Regions from separate parts of the Yersinia alsatica genome, predicted to be linked through region 1. Evidence: riboswitches for the same ligand, from Rfam matches in the RefSeq annotation. Region 1 holds a riboswitch; the other holds the start of a gene.

Region 1 (16,091 bases):
TCGCCAGCGGCGCACCGCCAAGCATTAGGAAGAACAGCGGCGCAATCACACCATCGACACTGTTTTCAGCCACCGTTTCCACCACGGCGCGGGTAATTTGCGGCTTTTCCAATTGCGAAGTATCACGCCCAACAATCCATGACAGCTTTTCGCGACTTTGCGCCAATGAACCCTGCTGTAGTGCAGCAAAAACCGCCAGTGCCGCGTCACTCAAGCAGCGCCCGGCCAGCAAGGTGTAAATCATCCACACTTGCGCCAGCCAGCCGAGCCAAGGATTAATCTCGCTCATCAACCATAAGAATCCCCAGCAGGTCAGCCAGGTTATTCCCACCACCACCAACCACAGCACCGCTCCACCCCATTTCAGCGCCCGTTCGCTGCGACAAACGGCACGAATAGCCCGTTGCAGCACGGTGATTAAGTTGCCAATCCAGCGCACCGGGTGCGGCCAGTGCGGCGGGTCGCCGAGCCAGCTATCAAGTAGAAAAGCCACAAACCATGCTGCAAGAGTCATAACAGGCTCCGGGCCGCGCTCAGCCAGCCATTTAATAGACCGGGGCGTTGGGCAAAATGAATATGCAGATAGCTGGCTTGGGTCCGTTGCACTTGGTAGCCGCTACTCCAGCGCTGAATAACCTCGCCATCGCGCCACTTACTGCTATCAAATAGCGGTGTCAGCGGGCTGGTAAAATCGGAATAATGAAACTCATGACCGCGCAGAACTTCACCTTGCGCCGCTAATAAAGTGTCACGGCGAGCCTCGGCCTGACAGTAACCAAAGCGGGTCAGGCGTTTTCCCATTCGGCTTTCACCGGCCAAAATCCCTACCATTGGGTGACGTTGCCCGTCTTCATCGGTTAGGCCCTCCCCCAGATACATCAAACCGCCACATTCGCCATACAGTGGAATTTGCTGACTGTGGGCCTGTTGTAATGCTTGATGCATCGCGGTATTGGCCGCCAACTTTGCTGCGTTAATTTCTGGATAGCCGCCCCCCAGATAAATCATCTGGCAAGCGGGTAACTGGCGGTCATGTAAGGGGCTAAAACGTTGAATGCGCACCCCGGCCTGCTCCAGCAGATCAAGGTTATCGGGGTAATAGAAATTGAAGGCTTCATCTTCAGCCAGCGCCAGTGTCAGGCCATCAGCCAGGGCTTGAGGAGGTAACTCTGGCGGAGTTCCTGGCGGGAGTTCAGTGCACGACGTTAATGTCAGTAATCGGTCCAGATCGATAAACTCTTCAACCTGCTGCGCCAGCTGCTGCCAACGTGGGGCACTATCCGGCTGTTTGGCGATGGGCCCGCCGCGCTCTTGCGCCGGGATCAGCCCTAAATGACGTGAGGGCAATGCCACATCGTCCATCACCGGTAAACGGCCCAAAACAGGAATGCCACAATAGTGCTCAATGGCATGACGGAGTAGCTGGTAGTGATTATCTGAATTGACGCGGTTAACAATAACTCCCGCAATGCGTAGATGAGGGTCAAATTGGCAAAAACCCATGACTGTCGCGGCCACTGAGGTGGATACCGCCTTGCCGTCCACCAGCAAGATTACCGGGCAACCAAGCTGTTTAGCCATGGCGGCGCTGCTGCAATAATTGGGATCAGTACCGTAACCGTCGTAGAGCCCCATAACGCCTTCGATCACTGCCACATCGGCATGGCGCACATGTTGGTTATACAGCCCATTGAGGGTGGCGGGGGGCAGCATAAAAGCATCGAGGTTACGCGACGTCACACCACTGACTGCGGTATGCCAGCCGGTATCCAAATAATCCGGCCCTATTTTGAACGGTTGCACTGACAATCCACGCGCTATCAGCGCCCGCAATATACCCAACGTTACGGTGGTTTTACCGCACCCGCTGCCGGTTCCTGCGATGATAAATGCTTGTTTGCCTGACCGTTGCATAAAAAATCCCGCCATTTCAAGCGGGATATGCAGTGTCAAAAAGGTGCAATTGTGCAGCGTCACCGCTGCGCGCATCTGATGACAACCCGCTTCCCACCGAAGGAGTTGAAAATCTTTTACTGATTTGGCTGGTCTTCTGGCTTAGCGTCATCCTCTCCCGCACCTTCCCAATCCGGTGGATCAGTGGTTTTAGCGGGTTCGTCAGCATCACAGCAGCGGGGGCTGCGGGGGATTGTCACCCCCTTCCCAGTTATGCTTTAGCGCATAACATGCCTTTGTTCTTGAGGCTGCATGGTGTTAACTGCAACTCCAATGACTTTTGGCATAACCAACTCAGTAACTACTTTATGTTAGATTCTGTTATTTTATTTCTACTTCGCGATAGAATTTATCTCTTTATTTACACAGTTGTAACGTCAACTGACTTATTAAATTTGATTAAGATTAATATACTCTTTTCCACAAATAAAAAATGGTTAATTTCATTTTTTTATTGCTATTTTTTGGGTCGCTTATAACAAAAAATTGCCATCAACTCAAAAAAAGCATGAAGTAACAGTCTATTAGACTAATTTTTTCATTTAATTCTATAACAAAAAATTGTCATTAATTACTTTAAAAAATAATTACCCGTTTAATTTTTAAATAAGAAAACATGAATTAAAAACATGATAAATTGATATTAAATCAATAACTGTCATTCCATTTCATTACGTTCAGAAGAAAGTGAACGAAATACCTGCGGCGTCACATTATAGGCCTGACGGAATACTTTGCAGAAATAACTGGTTTGTGAAAAGCCCAGATTCTTGGCAATGCTGGCAATGCTCCAATCGCTGTGTTGCAACATTTCTCTCGCATTGACCATCCGCTGTTGATTCACCCAAGCATTAAAACCTATGCCCTGATATTTTTTAAATAATTTGCTGAAGTAGTAAGGGCTGAGATAGACCTTGGCGGCAACCTCTTCAAGCCGCAACTCTTCTGATAGATGCGTATCGATATAGCGCAGTGCTTTCTTCATTTTACTGTCATGGGGATGGACCGGCCGTATTCTGCCAGGCTCTTTACTGCCCATATTGTCATTAATCACCACAAAATTGAGGTGTTTTTTCAAGCAGTTCTCAACGATCAACTTCAGTAAATCCGCCGAAGCGATCACTCGCGAGAAATCCATAATGGGCACATTGTGGAATTCATCTAACAGTGCCGGGTTCTGTTTCCAATTATTATCGATACTAAGAATATCAATAAGATAAACATCTGAATGCAACCGCACCTGACCGCATAAAACAAAACCAACCAAGTGACCGGCAATAACCAGTGGAATAGAAAAATCCGTTAACCCGGCATGGCAGCGATAGATACAAGGTTCATTAGATTTGGAAGCTTCAAGGCCACCGCAACGATCACTCATTCGACAACGAAGGTGGTTAACCGGATCCTGGCGCATCAATTGGCAAAACGGAGTGAAATTAAATAAGTCAGAAATCTCTTCGCCGTGAATATTCACCACCACCACTGCCAGCCCAGTTGCTTGAGCAAAATCCTGCGCGATTTTATTTATGAGCTCTGAGTTTAGAGAACTGGCAGAAATCATGATAAAACCTCTCAGTTAATTTTAATTTATTGTTATTAAGTTTCGTTTGTTGCTATAAATCATCCCTGCAATGATAAATGTGTTACTACATTGTTATATTTCAATTCCCATTAACAAGATGAAAACCTAATATCCCTGTGGCGGTCTATCTCCGGTAAATTGGAGAGAAATAACTATCAACCTTACCAGAGTCATAATCAACAGGGGACTATAATCAGTGCATTAACCAGAACAGATCACGAAATTTCCTCACCTTAATACCTGTTTGCAGTCCCAAGATGAGGAAGTCATCATTAATTTTCAGGACTATTTCACTGTTTCTTCATCATCTAACTTACAGGTATTGCAAGCCAGATTTTTACCAATAAAGACGCGATAAACTGCTGCCCCCAAGCATGCACCAATAATAGGTGCCACGATAGGAATGATGAAATAAGGAATATCACGCCCGCCAGTCATTGATATTTTTCCCCAGCCCGCAAAGAAGGTAAATATTTTAGGACCGAAGTCACGCGCTGGGTTCATGGCAAACCCGGTTAATGGGCCGGTAGAGGCACCGATTACCGCCACCAGAATACCAATCAAGAGTGGGCCCAATGCCCCACGCGGCACACCATTACCGTCATCGGTCAGCGCCATAATCAGCCCCATTAGAATCGAGGTAATGATAATTTCAACAAAGGCGGCCTGCCAAACACTGATAGCCGGTGATGGGAAGGTACTGAAAATACTCGCCAGTTGTAGGCTTTCTAAACTACCGCGCACCATCTGATGGGCAGTTTCAAAGTCAGTGAATAAGTTGTGATACAGCATATAAGACAGTGCTGCACCGCCAAAAGCACCCGCAACTTGTGCAATGCTGTAAGGAATTACTTTACGGCCAGGGAAACAGGCAAACAGCCATAGAGCAATGGTGATAGCTGGGTTGAGATGGGCACCGGAAATACCGGCAGTGAGGTAGACGGCCAGTGAAATCCCAAGCCCCCATACGATACAGATTTCCCACAGACCAAAACTGGCGCCAGCTACTTTCATTGCAGCCAGACAACTAATACCAAAAAATAAAAACAGCCCGGTACCGAGGAATTCCGCAATACACTGAGCTTTGAGCGAGTCGTTCATAGGGTTACCCTGCTTGTGATTAATTAAGTTATATGACGTTCTGTATCGAATGCACGGCCCATGACCTACTCACTATAAAGAGACGAAAAATGAAAGTGTTGTCGTAATCTGCCATTAATTAAACAAAAACTAGACTACCAATAACAAATTATTGCTATTTTACTGTCAAAAAAACCACTCAACGTCTTGAGAGTAAACAATTCAGTGGATTATTAAATAATGTGATTTTCTTGCCATTTATTCTTTCTATTATTGTTATCAAGCTCGCAGTTTCTCATTTAATGTGAGCCACACCTCCTTTATATTAATGCGCGTAAATATCAAAGATAATATTCAATGTCACTACTTAAATTGTAATTCTGAAGATGCCATAACCAATTATTACTACAAATAGATTGCGAAATAGACTTATAAAATAATACGTTAAGATATCCAATGACAATATTTTGTTATTTCATCACCAACCATTCTCGCCAGTAAATTCATTACAGCCATTCTTTTTCATTGCTTGTTTGTATATTCAATCCCAGCACGAACCTGACAACGTTATTTCTGAACATGACAATTCAAGCCACAACAAGGCTCCTGATATTCCGTCGAGGTATTTATGCAACAAGAAGCACTAGGAATGGTGGAAACCAAAGGGCTGACCGCTGCCATTGAGGCTGCTGACACCATGGTGAAATCGGCCAATGTGACGTTGGTGGGCTACGAAAAAATTGGCTCTGGTCTGGTCACCGTCATCGTACGTGGTGACGTGGGGGCAGTTAAAGCTGCCACTGATGCTGGCGCCATTGCCGCCGCTAACGTGGGCGAAGTGAAATCCACCCATGTTATTCCGCGCCCACATACCGATGTCGAGGCTTTTTTACCTAAAGGAAGTCGCTAATGAGCAGCAATGATCTGGTCGACCAAATCATGGCGCAGGTGATAGCGAAAGTCAGCGAATCGGCTTCGACATCTTCTTCACCCTCATTTGATAAACCATCATTCAATAAACAACCATCCTATAAACAACGAGATACGGCTATGGCTGAGAAAACTTGCAGTTTAACGGAATTTGTTGGTACCGCGATCGGTGACACGGTCGGACTGGTAATCGCCAACGTTGACAGCGCATTGCTCGATGCAATGAAGCTGGAAAAACGCTATCGCTCCATTGGCATTTTAGGCGCACGTACCGGTGCTGGCCCACACATTATGGCGGCGGATGAAGCAGTAAAAGCCACCAATACCGAAGTGGTCAGCATTGAATTACCGCGTGATACCAAAGGCGGCGCAGGTCATGGCTCGCTGATTATTTTCGGTGGTGACGATGTTTCAGACGTAAAACGCGCCGTCGAAGTCGCCCTGAAAGAGTTAGACCGGACGTTCGGTGACGTTTATGGCAATGAAGCCGGCCACATCGAATTGCAGTACAGCGCCCGCGCCAGCCATGCACTAGAAAAAGCATTCGGCGCGCCACTGGGCCGCTCTTGCGGGGTGATTGTCGGCGCACCGGCATCCATTGGTGTTTTGATGGCCGATACCGCCGTTAAATCCGCCAATGTTGACGTGGTGGCTTACAGCTCCCCGGCCCAAGGCACCAGTTTTAGTAACGAAGTGATCTTGGTTATCTCCGGTGATTCTGGCGCAGTTCGTCAGGCAGTGATTTCTGCCCGTGAGATCGGCAAAACGGTATTAGCGACCTTGGGTTCTGAACCGAAAAACGACCGCCCTTCTTATATCTGACGCCACAGTGAGGCTGTTTCATGAAATCGAAAAGATTTGAAGCGTTGGCGAAACGCCCGGTTAATCAGGACGGCTTTGTCAAAGAGTGGATCGAGGAAGGCTTTATTGCCATGGAAAGCCCGAATGATCCGAAACCTTCCATCAAGATTGTTAATGGTGTGGTGACCGAATTGGACGGCAAACCACAAAGCAGTTTCGACCTGATCGACCACTTTATCGCCCGCTACGGTATCAATCTGGAGCACGCAGAAGAAGTGATGAAGATGGATTCCATCAAGCTGGCCAATATGCTGTGTGACCCAAATGTGTCGCGCCGCACCATTGTGCCACTGACGACCGCCATGACACCGGCCAAGATCGTCGAGGTGGTATCCCACATGAACGTGGTGGAAATGATGATGTCGATGCAGAAAATGCGCGCTCGTCGTACCCCATCGCAACAAGCCCACGTCACCAACGTGAAAGATAATCCGGTGCAGATTGCCGCTGACGCCGCCGAAGGTGCATTCCGTGGCTTCGATGAGCAAGAAACCACTGTGGCTGTGGCCCGTTACGCGCCGTTCAACGCCATCGCGCTGTTGGTAGGTTCGCAAGTGGGTCGCCCGGGTGTACTGACGCAATGTTCTCTGGAAGAAGCTACCGAGCTGAAACTGGGGATGTTAGGCCACACCTGTTACGCCGAAACTATTTCGGTTTATGGCACTGAACCGGTGTTCACCGACGGTGATGACACGCCATGGTCAAAAGGTTTCCTTGCCTCTTCCTATGCATCACGCGGCTTGAAAATGCGCTTTACCTCGGGTTCCGGCTCTGAAGTACAAATGGGTTATGCCGAAGGTAAATCCATGCTGTATCTGGAAGCGCGCTGCATTTACATCACCAAAGCCGCCGGGGTTCAGGGGCTGCAAAACGGTTCCGTCAGCTGCGTCGGTGTGCCATCGGCGGTGCCATCTGGCATTCGCGCTATTTTGGCAGAAAACCTGATCTGTTCAGCGCTGGATTTGGAGTGTGCGTCCAGTAACGACCAGACCTTTACCCACTCAGATATGCGCCGTACTGCTCGCCTGCTGATGCAGTTCCTGCCCGGTACTGACTTTATCTCCTCTGGTTATTCTGCGGTGCCGAACTACGACAACATGTTCGCCGGCTCCAACGAAGATGCCGAAGACTTTGACGATTACAACGTGATGCAACGCGACCTGAAAGTCGATGGTGGCCTGCGTCCGGTATTGGAAGCTGACGTGGTGGCCATTCGTAATAAAGCCGCGCGCGCGCTGCAAGCCGTGTTCGCCGGTATGGGCCTGCCACCGATCACTGACGAAGAAGTCATTGCGGCGACTTATGCCCACGGTTCGAAAGATATGCCGGAACGTAACATCGTCGAAGACATCAAGTTCGCTCAGGAAATCATCAGCAAAAACCGCACCGGTTTGGAAGTGGTTAAGGCCTTGGCACAAGGCGGTTTCGAAGATGTGGCGCAAGACATGCTCAACATCCAGAAAGCCAAGATTGCCGGTGACTATCTGCATACCTCGGCGATCATCAAAGGCGACAACCAAGTGCTGTCGGCAGTGAATGACGTCAATGACTACGCAGGGCCAGCTACCGGTTACCGGCTGGAAGGTGCACGTTGGGAAGAGATCAAAAATATTCCAAACGCGCTTGATCCGAATGAGCTTGGCTAAGGGGTTCACGAGATGGTGGATATTAACGAAAAACTGTTACGCCAAATTATTGAGGGCGTATTACAGGAAATGCAGGGAGACCAGAATACCGTCTCCTTTAAGCAAGAGACTCAACCCGTAGCGGCGGTAAGCACTGGAGCAGCAGGGGATTTTCTCACTGAAGTAGGTGAAGCCCGCCCCGGCAGCCAACAGGACGAAGTCATTATTGCGGTTGGGCCAGCATTTGGTCTGTCACAAACCGCCAATATCGTCGGGATACCGCATAAAAACATTCTGCGCGAACTGATTGCCGGTATTGAAGAGGAAGGGATTAAGGCGCGCGTTATCCGCTGCTTTAAATCCTCCGACGTGGCCTTTGTTGCCGTCGAAGGCAACCGCCTGAGTGGTTCCGGGATTTCTATCGGCATTCAGTCAAAAGGCACCACGGTTATTCATCAGCAAGGTCTGCCGCCACTCTCCAATCTGGAGTTGTTCCCGCAAGCACCGTTGTTGACGTTGGAAACCTACCGGCTGATTGGCAAAAACGCCGCGCGTTACGCCAAGCGGGAGTCACCACAACCGGTTCCAACTCTGAATGACCAAATGGCCCGGCCAAAATATCAGGCTAAATCAGCGATTCTGCACATTAAAGAAACCAAATATGTGGTGACTGGCAAGAATCCTCAGGAACTCCGGGTAGCGCTTTAACAAAGGAAAACACAATGAATTCCGAAGCTATTGAATCCATGGTTCGCGATGTGTTGAGCAAGATGAACAGCTTGCAAGGCCAGTCGCCTGCTGCTTGCCCAGCACCGGCAGCCAGTTCGCGCAGCGATGCCAAAGTCTCTGACTATCCGCTGGCGAATAAGCACCCAGACTGGGTTAAAACCGCCACCAATAAAACTCTGGATGACTTGACGCTGGCTAACGTGTTGAACGGCAGTGTGACCTCACAGGATTTACGTATTACACCGGAAATCCTGCGTATTCAGGCCTCTATCGCCAAAGATGCCGGTCGCCCACTGTTGGCAATGAACTTCGAACGTGCGGCCGAGCTGACTGCGGTGCCAGATGACAAGGTGTTGGATATCTATAACGCCCTGCGCCCATTCCGCTCCAGTAAAGAAGAGTTGAATGCCATCGCCGATGATCTGGAAAAAACATACCAAGCCACTATTTGCGCCGCTTTTGTGCGCGAAGCTGCCGTTTTGTATGTCCAGCGCAAGAAGCTGAAAGGCGACGATTAATTCAGCAATAGCAAACGAAGGGAGATATGTCATTGGGGTCGTAGCGGCGTAAGTCGCCGGAGCGCTCCTAGCCATATAGGCCCTTCGCTCACCTCGGCGCAAGCAGAGGGTTATGTGGGCAAATAAGCTGTCAGCAATTTAAGGGAAGGAATATGGGGCGGTATATAGTCGGTGTGGATATCGGTAATTCATCAACAGAAGTGGCATTGGCACAATGCGCAACTGACGGTCAGTTACAGTTTGTTGCCAGCACTCTGACGGAGACCACCGGTGTCAAGGGGACGCAGCGCAATCTATTCGGCATCAATAAGGCGCTGAATATGTTGGTGGAAAAGGCCGGTATCACCCTCAGTGATATCAGTCTGATTCGCATCAATGAGGCAACCCCGGTAATTGGTGATGTGGCGATGGAAACCATCACTGAAACCATAATCACTGAATCCACCATGATCGGCCACAACCCGAAAACCCCCGGAGGGCTGGGGCTGGGTGTCGGGCTGACCATCACTATTGATGAGCTGGTAACTCGTGATCCCGCCCAACCTTACATTCTGGTGGTGCCCTCAACTGTCGATTTTGCTGATGTCGCCGCCGTGGTCAACGCCGCTAACGGTGCCGGATACCGCATTACCGCGATTATCTTGCAACGCGATGATGGCGTACTGGTTAGCAACCGCCTAAACCACCCGCTGCCGATTGTAGATGAGGTGCTGCATATCGACCGCATCCCCATGGGCATGTTGGCGGCGGTTGAAGTTGCCATGCCGGGTCAGGTGATTGAAAACCTCTCTAACCCTTATGGCATTGCCACGGTATTTGAACTCAGTGCCGAAGAAACCAAAAACATTGTTCCGGTCGCGCGCGCCTTGATTGGCACTCGTTCAGCGGTGGTCGTCAAAACACCTGAAGGGGATGTCAAAGCGCGCGCCATACCGGCCGGTCATCTGGAGTTGTTTGCCGAGGGTCGCACTGTCCGTGTGGATGTTGCCAGCGGCAGTGAAGCCATTATGACCGCAGTGAACAGCTTTCGGCATCTGGACAATGTCAGCGGTGAACCCGGCACCAATATCGGCGGCATGCTCGAGCACGTGCGCCATACCATGGCAGAACTGACCAACAAACCAGCCAATGAAATCTTTATTCAAGACTTGCTGGCGGTCGACACCGCCGTGCCGGTCAATGTCATTGGCGGTCTGGCGGGCGAGTTCTCGCTCGAGCAGGCGGTAGGTATCGCCTCCATGGTGAAATCTGATCGTCTGCAAATGGCGCATATTGCCAGTGAAATCGAGAAGACCCTGAATATTGATGTACAGGTCGGGGGGGCGGAAGCCGAAGCGGCGATACTCGGCGCGCTGACCACACCAGGGACGCGACGGCCACTCGCCATCCTCGATTTGGGCGCGGGTTCTACCGACGCCTCCATCATCAATGCCCAAGGTCAAATAGTGGCGACTCATCTGGCAGGAGCCGGAGACATGGTCACGATGATCATTGCCTCTGAACTGGATCTTCAAGACCGCTATCTGGCCGAAGACATCAAGAAATATCCATTGGCAAAAGTGGAAAGTCTGTTCCACCTGCGCCACGAAGACGGCAGCGTGCAGTTCTTCCCACAACCGCTGCCGCCCGAGGTCTTTGCCCGGCTGGTGGTCGTCAAACCGGAAGGTCTGGTGCCACTGCCGGGGGATTACGCACTGGAGAAAGTGCGCAATATCCGCCGCTCGGCGAAAGAGCGGGTGTTTGTCACCAATGCGCTACGCGCCCTGCGTCAAGTCAGCCCAACCGGCAATATCCGCGATATTCCCTTCGTGGTGCTGGTCGGCGGCTCGTCGCTGGACTTCGAAATCCCGCAATTGGTGACCGATGCCCTCTCCCACTACAAGCTGGTGGCAGGGCGCGGCAATATTCGCGCCAGTGAAGGTCCGCGCAATGCGGTGGCAACCGGGCTGATTCTGGCCTATCAGCGGGAGAGTTACTGATGAACTTCACCAATGATGCTCCCGCCATCGTAATCAGCCGAACCTCACAAACACCAGAGGCCATCTGGCACCAGGTGTTACTGGGCATAGAGGAAGAAGGCATTCCCTGGCAATGGCAGCAAGACGATGACACCGATGCCATACAGCGCGCCTGGCAGGCAGCCACCCGCTCTCCACTGTTGGTGGGGTTGGCATGTTCGGCCGACGAAGTAGTGGTGCATTACCGTAATTTACCGCCCGCTAGCCCGCTGTTCCGGCAGGCGTGGGCACAAGACGAAGACCAACTACGGCGACTCGGCAACAACGCCGCCCGGTTGGTTAAAGGTTTACCGTTTAAGTTTTCCACACTCAAATAGCAGGGCGTTATCAGTGCAGGCAGTTTGGACTCCGCCAGCGCACAGCCACCGGAGCGTACAAACAGTACGTGAGGATGGCGAGCACTGCCGGGGTTCAAAATGGCAAACAAGATAGCCCTAACTTTATAACAAGGAACTCAAATCTATGAACAACGCACTCGGACTCGTTGAAACCAAAGGCCTGGTCGCGGCTATCGAAGCAGCTGACGCCATGGTCAAGTCTGCCAACGTACAACTGGTGGGATACGAAAAAATCGGCTCTGGCTTAGTCACTGTCATGGTTCGCGGCGATGTCGGCGCAGTAAAAGCAGCTGTTGATGCCGGTTCTGCGGCAGCCAGCGCGGTGGGTGAAGTTAAATCCTGCCATGTGATCCCGCGCCCGCATAGCGATGTAGAAGCCATTTTACCGACCTCTGCCTAAGGGTAAGAAGAGGAGCACAGCGTGAAAACGTCACTGGGTTTACTTGAAGTTAGCGGTCTAGCGCTGGCGATCGGCGCGGCGGATGCCATGGCAAAAGCGGCATCCGTCAAGCTGATCGGGATAGAAAAAACCAACGGCTCCGGCTGGATGTTAATCCGCCTGACCGGTGATGTGGCCTCGGTTCAGGCGGCAATCAGTACCGGTGCCGCCTTTGCCGAACAGCATCATGGTTTGGTCTCACGCGCAGTGCTGGCCCGTCCGGCAACAGCGCTGATGACCTATTGGCTGGCTCCTACTGTTGCGGTGGCTGCTGTTGCGGTGGCTGCTGTTGAGGTAGCCGCTGCCGAGGTGACAGCTGTCGAACCGGCAGTAGAAACCCGCTCAGTTGCTGAAGAGACAGAAGAAGCCGATACCCAGCAACCTGCTGATATCGCCAGCGATGATGCGCCCAAACAGGCCATTAGTGCTGCCGAACCCGCAGTTAGCACCGATGAAAGTGAGGCCCAGCCAGCTCCGCGCGTGAGTTGTAATCTCTGTCTCGATCCGGCTTGCCGACGCCATAAAGGTGAGCCTCGCTTTCGCTGTATCCACTTGGGTAAACGAGGAAAAGTCTGATGGAAAAAGCGTTACTGGAACCCGTTGTCAGTAAGATCCTCGACGAAATGCGTCTTCGTCCGATCCCGCTTGGGGTTTCCAATCGACACCTGCATCTCTCGGTGCAGGACTACCAGCAATTGTTCCCAGACCAACCGCTGGTCGAGAAAAAAACGCTGCTGCAACCCGGCCAATTTGCTGCCGAACAGACGGTAACCTTGGTCGGGCCAAAGGGCAGCCTAAAAAACGTTCGGATTCTTGGCCCGTTACGTAGCCGCAGCCAGGTGGAAATTTCCCGCACCGATGCCCGCATCTTGGGGATTAATGCTCCCCTGCGCATGTCTGGCAATCTGGACAGCACCCCGGCAATCCGGCTGGTCAGCCCGTACGCTGAGCTGGAACTGCCCCATGGGGTGATTGTGGCACTGCGCCATATTCATATGTCACCGCTGGATGCCCTTATTTACCGGGTAAAACACGGCGACCGGGTGCAGGTAGCCATTCAGGGCAGTGGTCGTCGCTTAATTATGGACGATGTCGCTATTCGCGTTTCACCCCAAATGAGACTGGAAATGCACATCGATACCGACGAGGCCAATGCCGCAGGTGCCGACGACCCGGCCGCCTTTGCCACTTTGTTGACGCCACCACGGACAACGCAACCATGAATCTGACTCAGGCGCAAACCGAGCAACTGGTCAGCCAGATTGTCACGCGGTTGGCTGAGCGCGAGCGCCGGGTTCACGCCCTGTTGCTGCCTCAACTGCGCGCCGGGCTTGATCCAGCGGTATTCGTGCAACATGCCAATCTGCACCTGATGCTACCGGATTTGGCATTTATCTGCCGCTTGGCGCAATCCGATACCCACTGTCCGGCGGTAGCCGCACTGAACGAAGCCTGGTCATGGGGGATGAAAGTCCATATCAGCCTGCACCACCAGTTACTGCCCGCACTGCCCGCCGCTGCGCTGCGCCCGTTGCCGCTGACATTCAGTGACAGCCGTGGCATAGCCGTGCGGTTCTATGCCGGTAAGGTACTGAGTTATCGCGATATTGCCACACTCGGCCCCGGCTGGTTGCTTATTGACCACCACACACTGGTGACACCGCTGGCGCAAGACCAGTTGTCAGCCGGTCACATTCAACTGTTAAGGCAGGAGTAAATCATGCAACTGGCCAGAGTGGTAGGTTCCGTGGTCTCAACGCAAAAATCACCCACCTTGATTGGGAAAAAACTGCTGTTGGTGCGCCGTGTTGCCGGTGATGGCTCGCTGCCACCGGATAGCAAGACGCCGGATGAAGTGGCGGTCGATTCGGTGGGTGCCGGTCAGGGAGAGTTGGTGCTGTTATCAGGAGGGTCCAGCGCCCGGCGGGTGTTTGCCGAGCCGAATGATGCCATCGATCTGGCGATCGTCGCCATCGTCGATGAGTGTTCTTACTGATTGAGCAGGTGACTTTATGAGCATCTATACCAAAACAGGTGACGCGGGGACTACGGCCCTGTTCACCGGCCAACGGGTGAAAAAAAGCCACCCACGGGTAGAAACCTACGGCACCCTGGATGAACTGAATGCCGCACTGAGTTTGTGTGCCCGTGTAGCACAAGGTGAGGAAAACCTTCTGTTACTCGATGCCGTACAGCATCAGCTGTTTTATTTCAGTGCCGAACTGGCCAGTGAAGGTATCGAGACTCCGCCAGTTGGCCGCAAAAGTATTCACGAACAAGACATTCATGCACTGGAACACGCCGTTGACCGCTGCATGGCGCAGTTACCCCCGGTGCACGGTTTTATCCTGCCCGGAAATACCGAAGCCGGTAGCCGGCTGCATTTTGCCCGCACTCTGGCGCGGCGCTGCGAGCGGCGGCTGATTGAACTGGCAGAGCAAGTGCCCGTGCGCCCGGTGCTATTGCAATACCTGAATCGGTTATCCGATTGCCTGTATGCACTGGCTCGCGATGAAGACCAGCGCCAGCAGTTACAACAAACCGCTCAAACCGTGGTAGCCCGTTATCTGGCGGCCACTGAGGCATCAGCCATGCAAGCACCCCCTACTGCGGCGGCGCAAACCACACCACCCGCTACTGCCGGACTCGGATTTTCTGATGTCCATCAGTTGGTTAAGTTGGCTATCGATGCCGCCATGAAATTACATATTGCGGTGGTCGTGGCACTGGTCGACCGCCACGGCAATATGATTATGACCTACCGTATGCCCGACACCCTACTGGTGAGCAGTGAGCTGGCCCCGAAAAAAGCCTGGACCGCGGTGGCGATGAAAACGGCCACACACCAACTCAGCAACGCTATTCAGCCGGGGGCCGACCTGTTCCAACTGGAAGCCAGCACCGGCGGTAAAGTGGTGAGTTTTGGTGGCGGCTACCCGCTGTGGCGCAATGGCCAACTGGTAGGCGGTTTAGGGATTAGCGGCGGTAGCGTCGAACAAGATATGCACATAGCAGAAGCGGCCATATCGGCTTTACATCTGAGGAATGAATAATGAACATTAATAACCTTGAGTCTCTCATTCGCACTATCCTCACCGAGCAACTGACGCCCGCAACTGCGTCTGCCTCCAGCGCTATTTTTGCCAGCGTGGATGAAGCAGTGAATGCCGCCCATAGCGCATTTTTGCGCTATCAGCAGAGCCCGATGAAAACCCGCAGCGCCATTATCAGCGCTATTCGTGAGCAACTCAAACCGCAGCTAGCCTCTTTATCTGAACGCGGTGCCAGCGAAACCGGCATGGGGAATAAAGAAGATAAATTCCTGAAAAATAAAGCGGCATTGGAAAACACCCCCGGCATTGAAGATTTGTCCACCACCGCCCTGACCGGGGATGGCGGCATGGTGTTATTTGAATTCTCGCCATTTGGCGTGATTGGTTCCGTCGCCCCCAGCACCAATCCGACGGAAACCATTATCAACAACAGTATCAGCATGTTGGCTGCCGGTAATGCCGTCTATTTCAGTCCGCACCCCGGTGCCAAAGCAGTATCGCTGGATTTAATTGCCCAAATTGAAGAGATCGCTTTCCACAGTTGTGGCATCCGCAACCTGGTGGTGACGGTGAAAGACCCCAGTTTTGAAGCTACGCAACAGATGATGGCGCACGACAAAATTGCCTTACTCGCCATTACTGGCGGGCCAGCCATTGTGGCCATGGGCATGAAAAGCGGCAAGAAAGTGATTGGGGCTGGAGCCGGTAACCCGCCTTGTCTGGTGGACGAAACCGCCGAATTGGTAAAAGCGGCACAGGATATTGTGGCCGGTGCATCTTTCGACAATAACCTGCCCTGCATTGCAGAGAAAAGCTTGATAGTAGTGGAGAGTGTCGCCGACCGCCTATTGCAACAAATGCAGGCTTTCGATGCTTTGCTTATCAGTGATCCACAAGATGTCGACAGCCTGCGCAAAGCCTGTCTGACCCCGCAGGGCCACGCCAATAAAAACCTGGTCGGCAAA
Region 2 (16,091 bases), 870 kb from region 1:
TATCAGGAACACCGTCGATAGAAACGATTTTGATTTCTGAGCCAGGTTTCAAGCCAGCTTCTTTAATGGCTTGAATGGCACCAATCGCCATATCATCGTTATGTGCATAAACTGCACAGATATTTTTGCCATTTTGCTCTGCTTTAATGAAGCTCTCCATAACCTCTTTACCTTTACTACGTGTGAAATCCCCTGATTGGGAGCGGATTATCTTCACGTTAGGTGCTGAGGCTATCCCGTCTGCGAAACCTTTTTTACGGTTAATCGCCACACTGGAGCCAACCGTACCTTGCAGTTCGACAACGTTACAAGGCTTGCCCGCAACATCTTTCAGCAGCCATTCGCCGGCAACTTTACCTTCATATACACTGTCCGAAGCTACCGCGGCTGTATATAAAGAGGGATCATTCACTTCAATCATACGGTCCAGCAGAAATACAGGAATTTTAGCTTCTTTCGCTTCCTGTAAAACTGGCGTCCAGCCAGTAGCAACGACAGGAGCGATAAAGATGGCATCAACACCTTGAGCAATAAAGGATCTCACCGCTTTGATTTGGTTTTCTTGTTTTTGTTGGGCATCCGCGATTTTTAATGTTATTCCGCGTTTTTCAGCCTCTTGCTTAGAAACCTTGGTTTCCGCAGAGCGCCAACCGGATTCTGAACCAATCTGAGAAAAGCCCACGACTAACGGAGCCGCCTGGACTGCACTACACATTGCTGCTGTTACAGCTGCTGCTAACAGTAAACGCCTGTACATATTTCTCTCCTCACTTGCCATCGTTGAGCCGTTGACCCGCTACTATTGCGAAGAACAGTTAAGATCATCCAGGCCATTTACTGCCCTGAACTTCGGCCAATTTGCAGATAATGTTGATCTCAAAGCATATGATGTTTTTTAAGGTGAGCTTCCTGATAGCTAAAATGTTAATTAGTTTTAGTACATTTTGTAAAAGTAATAATGAGCAGTGTCACACCACAGAATAACAATCGTTTTGTACATAAATTCAGCTAAATAGGTATGTATTGGGAACGTTACCTGCTAAATTTTCATAGCAGATTTAAAAGAAATATAGGTAATTAACGGTTATTAATTGAGCGAGAGATATTGTTTGAAGGGATAAAATGGGCAGGATTTTCTATGTAGAATAATAAAACAAGGGGCTATATAGAGAAGAAAATGGAAGGGAAAGGCTTATCTAGAGGGTTGCTGAGAGTATAGGAAATAGGGCAAATGATTATTTTGGGCATAAAAAAACCCCTCGTTTTCACGAAGGGTTTTCAATATGGCAGGGGCGGAGAGACTCGAACTCGCGACACCCGGTTTTGGAGACCGGTGCTCTACCAACTGAGCTACGCCCCTAAATTACGCTTAACATTATGCCTGCTAAAATTAGCAGGCATAATTTAAATAAGTGGCGGAACGGACGGGGCTCGAACCCGCGACCCCCTGCGTGACAGGCAGGTATTCTAACCAACTGAACTACCGCTCCACCGATTCTTTTACGTGTATCTTCCTGATACTTACCCTTTTCAGGGCCAGCGCTTCTCGCTGTGCAAAACCGCGCTTGGCGATTTTGTCCATCACCAGATGTCACTCTGATGATGCGTGTTTGATGCCTGGCAGTGTCCTACTCTCGCATGGGGAGACCCCACACTACCATCGGCGCTACGGCGTTTCACTTCTGAGTTCGGCATGGGTTCAGGTGGGTCCACCGCGCTATGGCCGCCAGGCAAATTCTGTTTTAATCAACCCGCTACACTATAACTCCCATGCAGCCAGCCAATTCAATCTGTAAACATCGCTGAAAATTAAAATATACTCTCAAATAACCAAAACACCTTGGGTGTTGTAAGGTTAAGCCTCACGGATCATTAGTACTGGTTAGCTCAATGCATCGCTGCACTTACACACCCAGCCTATCAACGTCATAGTCTTTAACGTTCCTTCAGGGGGCTTAAAGCCCCAGGGAAGACTCATCTCGAGGCAAGTTTCCCGCTTAGATGCTTTCAGCGGTTATCTCTTCCGAATTTAGCTACCGGGCAATGCCATTGGCATGACAACCCGAACACCAGTGATTCGTCCACTCCGGTCCTCTCGTACTAGGAGCAGCCCCTCTCAATCTTCCAACGCCCACGGCAGATAGGGACCGAACTGTCTCACGACGTTCTAAACCCAGCTCGCGTACCACTTTAAATGGCGAACAGCCATACCCTTGGGACCTACTTCAGCCCCAGGATGTGATGAGCCGACATCGAGGTGCCAAACACCGCCGTCGATATGAACTCTTGGGCGGTATCAGCCTGTTATCCCCGGAGTACCTTTTATCCGTTGAGCGATGGCCCTTCCATTCAGAACCACCGGATCACTAAGACCTACTTTCGTACCTGCTCGAGCCGTCACTCTCGCAGTCAAGCTAGCTTATGCCTTTGCACTAACCTCACGATGTCCGACCGTGATTAGCTAACCTTCGTGCTCCTCCGTTACTCTTTGGGAGGAGACCGCCCCAGTCAAACTACCCACCAGACACTGTCCTCACCCCGGATTACGGGGCCGAGTTAGAACATCAAACATTAAAGGGTGGTATTTCAAGGTTGGCTCCACGCAGACTGGCGTCCACGCTTCGATGCCTCCCACCTATCCTACACATCAAGGCTCAATGTTCAGTGTCAAGCTATAGTAAAGGTTCACGGGGTCTTTCCGTCTTGCCGCGGGTACACTGCATCTTCACAGCGAGTTCAATTTCACTGAGTCTCGGGTGGAGACAGCCTGGCCATCATTACGCCATTCGTGCAGGTCGGAACTTACCCGACAAGGAATTTCGCTACCTTAGGACCGTTATAGTTACGGCCGCCGTTTACTGGGGCTTCGATCAAGAGCTTCGCCTTGCGGCTGACCCCATCAATTAACCTTCCAGCACCGGGCAGGCGTCACACCGTATACGTCCACTTTCGTGTTTGCACAGTGCTGTGTTTTTATTAAACAGTTGCAGCCAGCTGGTATCTGCGACTGGCTTCGGCTACGAGAGCAAGTCTCTTTACCTAATGCCAGCGTGCCTTCTCCCGAAGTTACGGCACCATTTTGCCTAGTTCCTTCACCCGAGTTCTCTCAAGCGCCTGAGTATTCTCTACCTGACCACCTGTGTCGGTTTGGGGTACGATTCAATGTTACCTGATGCTTAGAGGCTTTTCCTGGAAGCTTGGCATCAACTACTTCTGCACCGTAGTGCATCGTCATCACACCTCAGCGTTGATAAGCAACCGGATTTACCAGGTCACTCCGCCTACATGCTTAAACCGGGACAACCGTCGCCCGGCTAGCCTAGCCTTCTCCGTCCCCCCTTCGCAGTAACACCGAGTACAGGAATATTAACCTGTTTCCCATCGACTACGCTTTTCAGCCTCGCCTTAGGGGTCGACTCACCCTGCCCCGATTAACGTTGGACAGGAACCCTTGGTCTTCCGGCGTGCGGGCTTTTCACCCGCATTATCGTTACTTATGTCAGCATTCGCACTTCTGATACCTCCAGCAGACCTCACAGTCCACCTTCAACGGCTTACAGAACGCTCCCCTACCCAACAACACCTAAGTGTCGCTGCCGCAGCTTCGGTGCATGGTTTAGCCCCGTTACATCTTCCGCGCAGGCCGACTCGACCAGTGAGCTATTACGCTTTCTTTAAATGATGGCTGCTTCTAAGCCAACATCCTGGCTGTCTATGCCTTCCCACATCGTTTCCCACTTAACCATGACTTTGGGACCTTAGCTGGCGGTCTGGGTTGTTTCCCTCTTCACGACGGACGTTAGCACCCGCCGTGTGTCTCCCGTGATAACATTCTTCGGTATTCGGAGTTTGCATCGGTTTGGTAAGTCGGGATGACCCCCTAGCCGAAACAGTGCTCTACCCCCGAAGATGAGTTCACGAGGCGCTACCTAAATAGCTTTCGGGGAGAACCAGCTATCTCCCGGTTTGATTGGCCTTTCACCCCCAGCCACAAGTCATCCGCTAATTTTTCAACATTAGTCGGTTCGGTCCTCCAGTTAGTGTTACCCAACCTTCAACCTGCCCATGGCTAGATCACCGGGTTTCGGGTCTATACCTTGCAACTAGACGCCCAGTTAAGACTCGGTTTCCCTACGGCTCCCCTATTCGGTTAACCTTGCTACAAAATATAAGTCGCTGACCCATTATACAAAAGGTACGCAGTCACACCACGAAGGTGCTCCCACTGCTTGTACGTACACGGTTTCAGGTTCTATTTCACTCCCCTCGCCGGGGTTCTTTTCGCCTTTCCCTCACGGTACTGGTTCACTATCGGTCAGTCAGGAGTATTTAGCCTTGGAGGATGGTCCCCCCATATTCAGACAGGATGTCACGTGTCCCGCCCTACTCATCGAGTTCACAGCAAGTGTATTTTTGTGTACGGGACTATCACCCTGTACCGTGCGACTTTCCAGACGCTTCCACTAACACACAAACTGATTCAGACTCTGGGCTCCTCCCCGTTCGCTCGCCGCTACTGGGGGAATCTCGGTTGATTTCTTTTCCTCGGGGTACTTAGATGTTTCAGTTCCCCCGGTTCGCCTTGCATGGCTATGTATTCACCATGCAATAGTGCAACGAATTGCACTGGGTTTCCCCATTCGGGTATCGTCGGTTGTAACGCTTCATATCAGCTTACCGACGCTTTTCGCAGATTAGCACGCCCTTCATCGCCTCTGACTGCCTAGGCATCCACCGTGTACGCTTAGTCGCTTAACCTCACAACCCGAAGGTGTCTTTCGACAACTTGCGTTGTGATTATTTGAGAGACTCTAATACAGGTTACTCGTTATCTCAGTACATCTACGGAGAGATAAGTTTCAGCTGTATTGTTTCAATTTTCAGCTTGTTCCAGATTGTTAAAGAGCAATATCTTAAACACGACTTGTTAAAGTCATCTTTAAGATACTTTGTGGTTCATTAAGAACCGGTGATAATGTCTTTCACACATTATCGGAGTGGCGTCCCCAAGGGGATTCGAACCCCTGTTACAGCCGTGAAAGGGCAGTGTCCTAGGCCTCTAGACGATGGGGACACAAAAATTGCTACTGAATCACTGATTCAGTATTTTTGTGTAAAGGTGAGAATGTGGTGACACATTCGAACGACTGATGCAGTAAAAACCCGATACCGAGGTTTTATCGCACAATCATCACCCTCATCAACAGGTGCTCTTGCTCGTTTACATTCATCAGACAATCTGTGTGGACACTGCGCAATGCGTATCGTTAGGTAAGGAGGTGATCCAACCGCAGGTTCCCCTACGGTTACCTTGTTACGACTTCACCCCAGTCATGAATCACAAAGTGGTAAGCGCCCTCCCGAAGGTTAAGCTACCTACTTCTTTTGCAACCCACTCCCATGGTGTGACGGGCGGTGTGTACAAGGCCCGGGAACGTATTCACCGTAGCATTCTGATCTACGATTACTAGCGATTCCGACTTCATGGAGTCGAGTTGCAGACTCCAATCCGGACTACGACAGACTTTATGTGGTCCGCTTGCTCTCGCGAGTTCGCTTCACTTTGTATCTGCCATTGTAGCACGTGTGTAGCCCTACTCGTAAGGGCCATGATGACTTGACGTCATCCCCACCTTCCTCCGGTTTATCACCGGCAGTCTCCTTTGAGTTCCCACCATGACGTGCTGGCAACAAAGGATAAGGGTTGCGCTCGTTGCGGGACTTAACCCAACATTTCACAACACGAGCTGACGACAGCCATGCAGCACCTGTCTCACAGTTCCCGAAGGCACCTAAGCATCTCTGCTAAGTTCTGTGGATGTCAAGAGTAGGTAAGGTTCTTCGCGTTGCATCGAATTAAACCACATGCTCCACCGCTTGTGCGGGCCCCCGTCAATTCATTTGAGTTTTAACCTTGCGGCCGTACTCCCCAGGCGGTCGACTTAACGCGTTAGCTCCGGAAGCCACGCCTCAAGGGCACAACCTCCAAGTCGACATCGTTTACAGCGTGGACTACCAGGGTATCTAATCCTGTTTGCTCCCCACGCTTTCGCACCTGAGCGTCAGTCTTTGTCCAGGGGGCCGCCTTCGCCACCGGTATTCCTCCAGATCTCTACGCATTTCACCGCTACACCTGGAATTCTACCCCCCTCTACAAGACTCTAGCTTGCCAGTTTCAAATGCAGTTCCCACGTTAAGCGCGGGGATTTCACATCTGACTTAACAAACCGCCTGCGTGCGCTTTACGCCCAGTAATTCCGATTAACGCTTGCACCCTCCGTATTACCGCGGCTGCTGGCACGGAGTTAGCCGGTGCTTCTTCTGCGAGTAACGTCAATGATTGAGCGTATTAAACTCAACCCCTTCCTCCTCGCTGAAAGTGCTTTACAACCCGAAGGCCTTCTTCACACACGCGGCATGGCTGCATCAGGCTTGCGCCCATTGTGCAATATTCCCCACTGCTGCCTCCCGTAGGAGTCTGGACCGTGTCTCAGTTCCAGTGTGGCTGGTCATCCTCTCAGACCAGCTAGGGATCGTCGCCTAGGTGAGCCATTACCCCACCTACTAGCTAATCCCATCTGGGCACATCCGATGGCGTGAGGCCCGAAGGTCCCCCACTTTGCTCTTGCGAGGTCATGCGGTATTAGCTACCGTTTCCAGTAGTTATCCCCCTCCATCAGGCAGTTTCCCAGACATTACTCACCCGTCCGCCGCTCGCCGGCAAAGTAGCAAGCTACTTTCCGCTGCCGCTCGACTTGCATGTGTTAGGCCTGCCGCCAGCGTTCAATCTGAGCCATGATCAAACTCTTCAATTTAAGATTTGTTTGATTTGCTGCTAATAAAAGCAGCGATGCTCAAAGATTACTTTCTGCAAATATGCATTCGAACCGAAGTTCAAATGTGTACTGCTTTGGTCACTCTTCAAGACTTTGATATTGCTTCTGCCTGCCGAAACAGGCTTCGATATCGTCTTGCGAGTGCCCACACAGATTGTCTGATAAATTGTTAAAGAGCGTTCGTTACCCGTTTGCCTTTCAGCGAATCTTACGGTAACGCGGGAGGCAGATAATACGCTTTCCCGCTGAAGAGTCAAGGTTTTCTTTTGTTTCTTTCGAAGTCAAAATCATTCTTTTCTCTTCCTGACCCGGCGAAGTGTGTTTCGTTGTTCCCGGTCAGTGGAGGCGCATTATAGGGAGTTCCTGACAGCCTGCAACCCCTAATTTGAAAAAACTTTTCAACCGCTGAATCTTTAGTCAAAACGCTGCTAAATTGACAGTTTTTCCAGTGTTGGGAAGCCATAACCCTGCAAAACGGGCAATAAAGCATCAGTGTCTGCGTTCAGAGCCATGCAATATGCAATGTTCTCATCCGTAGAAGAAATGATATTTTCCTGCGAAGAGATAAGCCAAGCCGTCCGACGCGCAATTGCAGCCCCGGAATCGACCATGCGCGTCCCTTCCGGCAACACTTGCGCCAACTCTTCAGCTAATAGAGGGAAATGCGTGCAGCCCAAGACAATGGTATCTGGCGGTTCACGCATCATTAGCCACGGATGAAGGATTTTCTTTAATGCTTCCGCCGCAACCACGCCACCATGCAACTTACTTTCTGCTAGCTCCACCAGCTCGGAGGAACCCAGTAACTCAATTTTGCAATCAGTGGCAAAGCGTTTAATCAAATCCAGGGTATAAGAAGCATGAACCGTACCGCGTGTGGCCAGTAGGCCAACAACACCATTACGGGTTAGCCGCACTGCAGGTTTGATAGCGGGAACAACACCAACGACCGGGAACGCAAAACGTTCACGCAATGCAGGAAGGGAGACGGTGCTGGCGGTGTTACAGGCGATAACCACTATTGCTAATGGATGGCGCTGCTGCACTGCCGTGACAATTTCCAGAACGCGCTCAACAATAAACTCGCCTGACTTCTCCCCATAAGGGAAAGCGACGTTGTCGAAAGCATATATATAGTGGAGATCCGGCAACAGCTGCCGAATCTCTTGATAAACAGATAGCCCGCCAACACCTGAATCAAAAATCAGCGCTGTCGGGCGAGGAGAAGAATCAGCCTTAGAAGTTATAACTTCCTGTGAGGTAATACTCTCGTCCAGCGGTTTTATAGCCATAAGCCGTTTCGTATTCTTTATCGAACAGGTTAGCAATTCTACCACGAACTGTTAGATGAGAAGTAACCGGATAAGCAGCGGAGACGTCGACTGTGCTGTAACTCGATAATTCACGCTGAGTCGAGTTATACATCGAGGTGCTATTGTCGTAGCGTTTGCTGTAATACTGGTAAGAAACGTCCATATCAACATTGAACATTGTCCAATCCAACTGATACTTGGCCTGCTGTTTAGAGCGGCGAGCTAACACTTCATTATTTAGGTCATTACGTGGGTCAATGTATTGCAACGTGATCTGGTGGTTAAACATCCCGGTATCAAAGTTTCCGGTCAATTCAACACCTTTTATAGTGGCAGAATTCACATTGTAATATTGCCCTTTATACGTCACTGGGTCAGAAGTGTAATCAATCAGATTTTCAATTTTGTTGTGGTAAGCAGACAAACGCCAGTCAACTGGCCCTGTCAGCCCTTCCAGACCGGCTTCCCATTGGCGCGACTCTTCCGGTTTCAAATCACTGTTTGACATAATATCGAAGCGCTGCGAACCATATTGCTGACCCAATGAAGGAGCCAGGAAGCCGGTGCCGTAAGATAATGTCACACGGTAGTCAGGAACAAACTCCCAGCCCGCGGCTGTTTGCCACGTTTCGTGCCAGCCAAATTGCTCATCTTTATCTTCACGGCCAGAAGCTTCTAATGTCACATTGCCGAGCTTTTGCTGGCCGCTCAGATATAAACCGGTGTTATCCCGCTTATAGGTGTCGGAGATAGTCTGGCTAGATGAGGTTAGGCGCTGTTGTTGCCAATCCACCCCTGCGCTCAGCGTCGCACTTTCAAAACTGTAGGTGTTGCCCCATTGCACATTGCGCTGATCCATATTGTCCAGCGTGGTAGCAACTCCATAGCGGCCATACTGGCTACTGAAGTTATAGTCTTTATATTTCTGATAGCTACCGATTAATTGGGAAGAGTAGGCTCCCGACACATAACGTAGCCCGGCATCATAAGTATGATTATAAAGTCGCTCTTCATCGCCGCTGTAGGCCGGAGAAGAGAGGCTGCCCACATCATAATCCGTGTTATTGGTGTAGCCATATCCTCTAACAAAGCCGGATATCTCTTGGTTGAACTGATGTTCCAGACCGGCCCAGAAATTTTTATTACGAAAACCATCCCGATCACTATCAATAGGGTTTGGCGAGTTAGGTTTGATGTTATAGCCGTTAGTGGTTTGATACCCACCCGCCAGCGTCGCCAAAGTATCACCAAAACGTTGGCGAACACTGCCATCATATTGCTGGTAGCCTTTAGAACCGACGCCAGCATTAATCTGTGCACCTTCTTGGTCAGTTTGGGTAATCACGTTAATAACGCCACCAATCGCCCCAGAACCATAGACGGCAGAACGCGGCCCACGAATATATTCAACTCGCTGCACTAAAGAGATAGGAATCTGATTGAAGTCGACGCTGTTGACGATACCGGTGCGGGCCAGAGGAATGCCATCAATCAATACCAGTACATGCCGAGCTTCAGTACCACGGATGTACATAGAAGAACCCTGACCTAATCCCCCGGTTTGGGCGATATCCACGCCAGGCAACCGGCGCATAACTTCATTGAGGCTTTTTGCCTGCCAGCGGTCGATATCATCACGGGTGACGACATCGGTTGGCGCCAATACCGTGGAAACCGGTTGTTTGAAACGGCTGGCGGTAACAACCATTTCATCTTTATTACCTGTGGTGGTGTTATCCTGCGCCCATCCAGAAAATGCCGTCACAGAAAGGGCTGTGAGCAGCGTATATTTTTTAATTGTCATTAGAAAAGCATCCAAACTCAAATAGCGGATGCCGCAGTGCCATGGCCGGTAGTACGCGACGACCACGAATATTGCGACGTATACCGGCAGGTCTTCGGGCTTGGGATCTCTGATATCAACTTTAATTACCGCAGTAAATAATACTGAGATGAATAAATAACATGAAACAGAGCGGGCGATGACTTCCCGTCCTTATGGACAGTGTCTGGATGAAACCTATCGCCGTGACTTCCCCTTACCGCTGCGCGTCAGCTCCGGATTTACACCGGATTCCCTTTTAACTCTTAGGTGTTTAAGTAACAGCATGAGGCCGGACCGCAATGCTACGATCAAGTAAAATGGATGTCTAGACTTCTACTCTTGTAACGAGGGATATCGCCAATAAATTTCATGGTGCAGGAAGGGGATAAACACGACAAAACTGGACATCACTTCCACTTTCCCTACAATCCGCAGGAATAAACCTCTTTTATAATGTCCAGACGAGAAGAAACATGACTCCCGACATCCTGCCGACTGACGGCTATGACCACCAACTGGCGGAAAAATCGGCCCGTCTTCAGGCGATGATGTCGCCGTTTCAGGCCCCCGCCCCCGAAATATTCCGCTCTCCAGCTGAACATTACCGCATGAGAGCCGAGTTTCGTGTTTGGCATGATGAAGACGACCTGTACCACATCATGTTTGATCAACAGACTAAGCAGCGAATTCGGGTTGAACAATTCCCAGTCGCCAGTGTGTTAATTAATCGTCTGATGAGCGCATTGATGACCGCCATCAGGGCCGAGCCCATTTTGCGCCGTAAGCTATTCCAGATTGATTACTTATCTACCTTGAGCGGCAAACTGATTGCATCTTTGCTGTACCATCGCCAATTGGATGAAGAGTGGCAGCAGAAAGCGCTGGAGCTACGTGATCAGCTGCGCGAGCAAGGTTTTGATCTGCAACTGATTGGCCGGGCATCAAAAACTAAAATCATGCTGGACCACGACTATATTGATGAAGTGTTGCCCGTCGCCGGTCGCGAGATGATTTATCGTCAGGTTGAGAATAGTTTTACCCAACCTAATGCTGCGGTGAATATTCATATGCTGGAATGGGCCATTGATGTCACCCAACATGCCAGCGGTGATTTGCTGGAGCTGTACTGTGGCAATGGTAATTTCTCACTGGCATTAGCACGCAATTTCGACCGTGTGCTGGCAACAGAAATTGCCAAGCCGTCAGTGGCGGCCGCGCAATACAATATTGCCGCGAACAATATCGATAATGTGCAAATTATTCGGATGTCCGCGGAAGAGTTTACTCAGGCAATGCAAGGTGTGCGTGAGTTTAACCGCCTGAAAGGCATTGATTTGAGCAGTTATAACTGTGAGACCATTTTCGTTGATCCGCCGCGCAGTGGGCTGGATGACGAAACCGTCAAACTGGTACAAGCTTACCCGCGCATCCTTTATATCTCTTGTAACCCAGAGACACTGTGCGCCAATCTTGAACAACTGCAGCACACCCATAAAATCAGCCGGTTAGCGCTATTTGATCAGTTCCCTTATACCCATCATATGGAGTGTGGGGTTTTACTGGAAAAGCGGGACTAACAGCCAGCAAAAACTATAGGCAAATAAAAGGGCAACACCATGTTGCCCTTTTATTTTATTGCCAAACTCACTCAATCTGCTGGCGCGAAAATTGACGGCCATGAGTTATTGCGGCTGCTGGTTATCACTATCTGAGTCAGTATCGGTATCAATTTCTGTCTGTGCTGATTTGCGGGTTTTCAGCTTGAATAAAATCCAGAACACCAGCACCACACTCAGGATAGAGGGAACGAAATTGGAACCAATCACCGGATGCTCAACACGTACAATCGCGCTATACAATAAAATGCCGAGTAAGAAACATGCGGAAGCCAGCACTGGCAGACCTTGTGGCATGGCAAAATTGAGATAGCGCTGGTGCAAGCAATAGACCGCCAAAATGAGTGTCAGTAGCGGAAAGACTGAAAAAGGCACAAATGAGCTGAATATCGCATTAAATGAACCATTTATTGCCAAACCAGTAATCAATGCCAACAGTAGGGTGCCGGTTTCACGGCGGGATTGTTCCATCATTTTCCTTACCTTATTAAGCGCGGGACACTGCGAGCTTTTCCTGCTCGCGACGATACCAATAATAGGCACCCTTGGAGATCATCCGCAGTTGTAAGACCAAGCGTTCTTCTAACTGTCGCCGCTGTTCAATATCCACGTCCAGCACTTCTGCACCGGCACTGAAGACAATTGTGACCATGGCCTCAGCTTGAGCTTCGGTGAAGCTACGTGGCATGTGATTTTCCAGCTCTAGGTAGTCGGCCAGCTCAGCAATAAAATGCTGAATTTCGCGCGCCACTGCGGCACGGAATGCAGCAGAAGTCCCGGAGCGCTCCCGCAGCAATAAGCGGAAGGCATTCGGATTATTGCCGATAAATTCCATAAATGTAGATACAGATGTGCGGATAACACTGCCGCCCTTGGCAATCCGCTGACGTGCCTGGCGCATAAGTTGGCGCAGCATCAGGCCGCTTTCATCAACCATAGTGAGGCCAAGCTCGTCTACATCACGGAAATGCCGGTAAAAAGAAGTCGGTGCAATACCTGCTTCACGGGAGACTTCCCGCAAACTCAGGCTGGCAAAACTCCGCTCAGCACTCAGTTGGCTGAACGCCGCTTCGATAAGGGAACGACGAGTCCGCTCTTTTTGTTGTGCTCTGACGCCCATAATCGTACCCAAGGGATATCCAATTTCTCAATCTAAGACATATAGTCAGCAATATACCAAACTTTATAGTAACAACCGTTATACAAACGTATCATCCCAATACGGAATTGCCGCTTTACAGCACACATCACGGTGATTTACCCATTGTTTATTGGGTTATACTTGGGATGATGTTAATGTACCGTTGTAATTTTGTATAATAATAGGTCTCTCCTACATGCAACAGCACTTCCATTTTGATGCCATAGTTATTGGCTCGGGTCCTGGCGGTGAAGGTGCCGCTATGGGGTTGGTCAAGCAAGGTGCCCGCGTTGCCGTCATTGAACGGTACAATAATGTGGGCGGTGGATGTACCCATTGGGGCACCATCCCATCCAAAGCTTTGCGCCACGCCGTTAGCCGTATTATCGAGTTCAATCAAAACCCACTCTATAGCGACAATGCCAGAACCATCAGCTCTTCTTTTGCTGATATCTTAAACCATGCGGATCGCGTTATTAATCAGCAGACTCGCATGCGCCAAGGCTTTTACGATCGCAATCACTGCCAGATGTTTTCCGGCGATGCCAGCTTCATTGATGCTCATACTATCAATGTGCGTTATGCCGATGGTACCAGCGATACATTGCAGGCTGATAACATCGTCATTGCCACCGGCTCACGCCCCTATCGCCCGGCAAACGTTGATTTTAATCACGAACGAATTTACGACAGTGATACCATTTTGCAACTCAGCCACGAACCACAGCACGTTATTATCTATGGTGCTGGGGTTATTGGTTGTGAATATGCCTCAATTTTCCGTGGGTTGAGTGTCAAAGTGGATTTGATCAATACCCGCGATAGGCTGCTGGCTTTCCTTGATCAGGAAATGTCCGATGCCCTCTCTTATCACTTCTGGAATAACGGCGTGGTTATCCGCCACAACGAAGAGTTTGAGCAGATTGAGGGAACCGTTGACGGCGTCATCGTACATCTGAAATCAGGCAAAAAAGTCAAAGCAGACTGTTTGTTGTATGCCAATGGCCGCACCGGTAATACCAGTGAATTAGGGCTGGAAAATATTGGGCTGGAAGCAGATAGCCGTGGCCTGTTGAAGGTCAACAGTATGTATCAGACAGCACTGCCCCATGTGTATGCAGTTGGTGATGTGATTGGTTACCCGAGTTTGGCCTCTGCGGCCTATGATCAGGGGCGAATTGCCGCACAAGCGATGATAAAAGGCGAAGCGCAAGTTCATCTGATTGAAGATATCCCGACCGGCATTTATACCATTCCGGAAATCAGTTCTGTCGGTAAAACCGAACAGGATCTGACCGCGATGAAAGTCCCTTACGAAGTGGGTCGGGCCCAGTTTAAGCACCTCGCCCGCGCACAAATCGTTGGGATGGATACCGGTAGTTTAAAAATCCTGTTCCATCGGGAAACCAAACAAATCTTGGGCATTCATTGCTTTGGCGAACGTGCGGCTGAAATTATCCACATTGGGCAAGCCATCATGGAACAGAAAGGTGAAGGCAATACTATCGAATATTTCGTTAATACTACCTTCAACTATCCAACCATGGCGGAAGCCTATCGTGTGGCGGCGCTCAATGGTTTAAACCGCCTGTTCTGACTTTTCGTTTATCACTTCTGCGCTCATGCGTGGTTGCATGTGCTCACGTATCGCCTCGGCGAGTTGCTCATAGCGGCCACGCAATGGGGAACCGGGGCGATACACCAAAGCAATGGTGCGCTTAGGTACTGGCTTGTAGCATTCCAGATAGCAAACGCCGTCACGATTTCTTTCGTTCGGTACGGCCAGTGAAGGCAATAGCGTGATACCGCTACCTGCGGCAACCATGTTGCGCAGTGTTTCTAAACTGGTGGCACGGAAATGCGTGTCTTCCTCAGCACCTGCCTGGAAGCAAAAGCCCATCGCTTGATCACGTAAACAGTGGCCATCTTCCAGCATCAGCAATTTCTCACCTGCCAGTTCGTGCATTTGCACTTTTTCACGCGAAGCCCATGGATGGTCGCTATAAATCGCCAGTTGCATCGGTTCGTCAAACAGCGGAACTTCAATAAAAGCCTCAGTCTCTTTGACCAATGCCAGAATGGCGCAGTCGAGCTTGCCACTATCCAATTGAGCCAAAAGATTTTGGGTCTGCGCTTCATGCAGGTACATTTCCAGTTTTGGGAATGTCTGATGCAGCATAGGAATGATTTGCGGCAATAAATAAGGCCCAACCGTAGGAATAAGCCCGATATGCAGCGGGCCAGACATACTCTCGCCCTGCAAACTGGCCATCTCTTTAAGGACTTTCACTTCTCGCAATACTGTTCTGGCCTGTTCCACCAGCAATAGCCCAGCTTGCGTAAACAGAACTTTCCGGCTGGTGCGCTCCAATAACATCACGCCCAACTCATCTTCTAATTTACGAATCTGACCACTTAATGTGGGTTGGCTGACATGACAAGAGTCGGCGGCGCGCCTGAAGTGCCTGAATTCAGCCAGCGCCACTAGGTATTCTAAATCACGAATATTCATCGGTGCTCCGCTTTATGATAGTCATTGACGATAGATAAGATAGCAACCAGTGATTAGAACTATCAAGTGATAAAATGAATAATGTGTCCCAACGAAAAGATACTCAGAAAAATTTAAATATTTTATTTTTTAATTAAGGAGTTACAGATGTTTACTAACCAAGAAGGTAAAAAAATCCCACAGGTGACTTTCCATACCCGTCAGGGCGACCAGTGGGTTGATGTAACTACCGACGAATTGTTCAACAACAAAACTGTGATTGTATTTTCACTGCCGGGTGCCTTTACCCCGACCTGTTCTTCCAGCCACCTGCCACGTTATAACGAATTGGCTGATGTGTTCAAACAACAGGGTGTTGATAGCATTCTCTGTGTGTCAGTTAATGACACCTTCGTCATGAATGCCTGGAAAGCCGATCAGCATGCTGAAAATATTACTTTCATTCCAGATGGTAACGGTGAATTCACCAAAGCCATGGATATGTTGGTAGAGAAAGCTGATCTAGGCTTTGGTCCTCGTTCATGGCGTTACTCCATGCTGGTACGTAACGGTGTGGTCGAAAAAATGTTTGTTGAGCCAAACAAACCAGGTGACCCGTTTGAAGTTTCTGACGCCGATACCATGCTGAAATATCTGGCCCCTGATTTTAAAGTACAAGAATCGGTTTCTGTCTTTACCAAACCGGGTTGTCCATTCTGCGCCAAAGCAAAACAGATGCTGCAAGATCGCGGCATTCAGTATGAAGAAATCGTACTGGGCAAAGACGCAACCACCGTCAGTCTGCGTGCAGTAACAGGCCGTGGGACTGTGCCACAAGTGTTTATTGGTGGCCGTCACATTGGCGGTAG

What was found. A riboswitch is a leader RNA that binds a small molecule or an ion and turns the genes downstream of it on or off. The one in region 1 is predicted to bind cobalamin.
Region 2: it holds a riboswitch for cobalamin, as region 1 does, so the genes downstream of both, btuB (TonB-dependent vitamin B12 receptor BtuB) here and N0H69_RS17065 (cobyrinic acid a,c-diamide synthase CobB) in region 1, are expected to answer to the same signal.

Annotation. Positions count from the first base shown of each region.
Region 1 is NZ_CP104006.1:3,820,002-3,836,092, forward strand. Features, by position in the region: gene cbiB (adenosylcobinamide-phosphate synthase CbiB) at 1-514, opposite strand, end outside; gene N0H69_RS17065 (cobyrinic acid a,c-diamide synthase CobB) at 511-1,914, opposite strand; cobalamin riboswitch at 2,024-2,197, opposite strand; gene pocR (transcriptional regulator PocR) at 2,612-3,514, opposite strand; gene pduF (propanediol diffusion facilitator PduF) at 3,821-4,636, opposite strand; gene pduA (propanediol utilization microcompartment protein PduA) at 5,244-5,525, shown strand; gene pduB (propanediol utilization microcompartment protein PduB) at 5,525-6,367, shown strand; gene pduC (propanediol dehydratase large subunit PduC) at 6,388-8,052, shown strand; gene N0H69_RS17095 (propanediol/glycerol family dehydratase medium subunit) at 8,068-8,739, shown strand; gene pduE (propanediol dehydratase small subunit PduE) at 8,754-9,278, shown strand; gene N0H69_RS17105 (diol dehydratase reactivase subunit alpha) at 9,431-11,257, shown strand; gene N0H69_RS17110 (glycerol dehydratase reactivase beta/small subunit family protein) at 11,257-11,613, shown strand; gene pduJ (propanediol utilization microcompartment protein PduJ) at 11,759-12,034, shown strand; gene N0H69_RS17120 (BMC domain-containing protein) at 12,056-12,649, shown strand; gene N0H69_RS17125 (phosphate propanoyltransferase) at 12,649-13,296, shown strand; gene pduM (microcompartment protein PduM) at 13,293-13,790, shown strand; gene N0H69_RS17135 (EutN/CcmL family microcompartment protein) at 13,794-14,069, shown strand; gene N0H69_RS17140 (cob(I)yrinic acid a,c-diamide adenosyltransferase) at 14,086-15,126, shown strand; gene N0H69_RS17145 (aldehyde dehydrogenase family protein) at 15,126-16,091, shown strand, end outside.
Region 2 is NZ_CP104006.1:4,690,972-4,707,062, forward strand. Features, by position in the region: gene ytfQ (galactofuranose ABC transporter, galactofuranose-binding protein YtfQ) at 1-757, opposite strand, end outside; tRNA gene N0H69_RS21220 (tRNA-Trp) at 1,285-1,360, opposite strand; tRNA gene N0H69_RS21225 (tRNA-Asp) at 1,414-1,490, opposite strand; rRNA gene rrf (5S ribosomal RNA) at 1,616-1,731, opposite strand; rRNA gene N0H69_RS21235 (23S ribosomal RNA) at 1,852-4,758, opposite strand; tRNA gene N0H69_RS21240 (tRNA-Glu) at 4,999-5,074, opposite strand; rRNA gene N0H69_RS21245 (16S ribosomal RNA) at 5,273-6,815, opposite strand; gene murI (glutamate racemase) at 7,265-8,128, opposite strand; gene btuB (TonB-dependent vitamin B12 receptor BtuB) at 8,073-9,953, opposite strand; cobalamin riboswitch at 10,022-10,283, opposite strand; gene trmA (tRNA (uridine(54)-C5)-methyltransferase TrmA) at 10,448-11,551, shown strand; gene N0H69_RS21265 (YijD family membrane protein) at 11,657-12,064, opposite strand; gene fabR (HTH-type transcriptional repressor FabR) at 12,078-12,710, opposite strand; gene sthA (Si-specific NAD(P)(+) transhydrogenase) at 12,928-14,328, shown strand; gene oxyR (DNA-binding transcriptional regulator OxyR) at 14,311-15,243, opposite strand; gene N0H69_RS21285 (glutathione peroxidase) at 15,391-16,091, shown strand, end outside.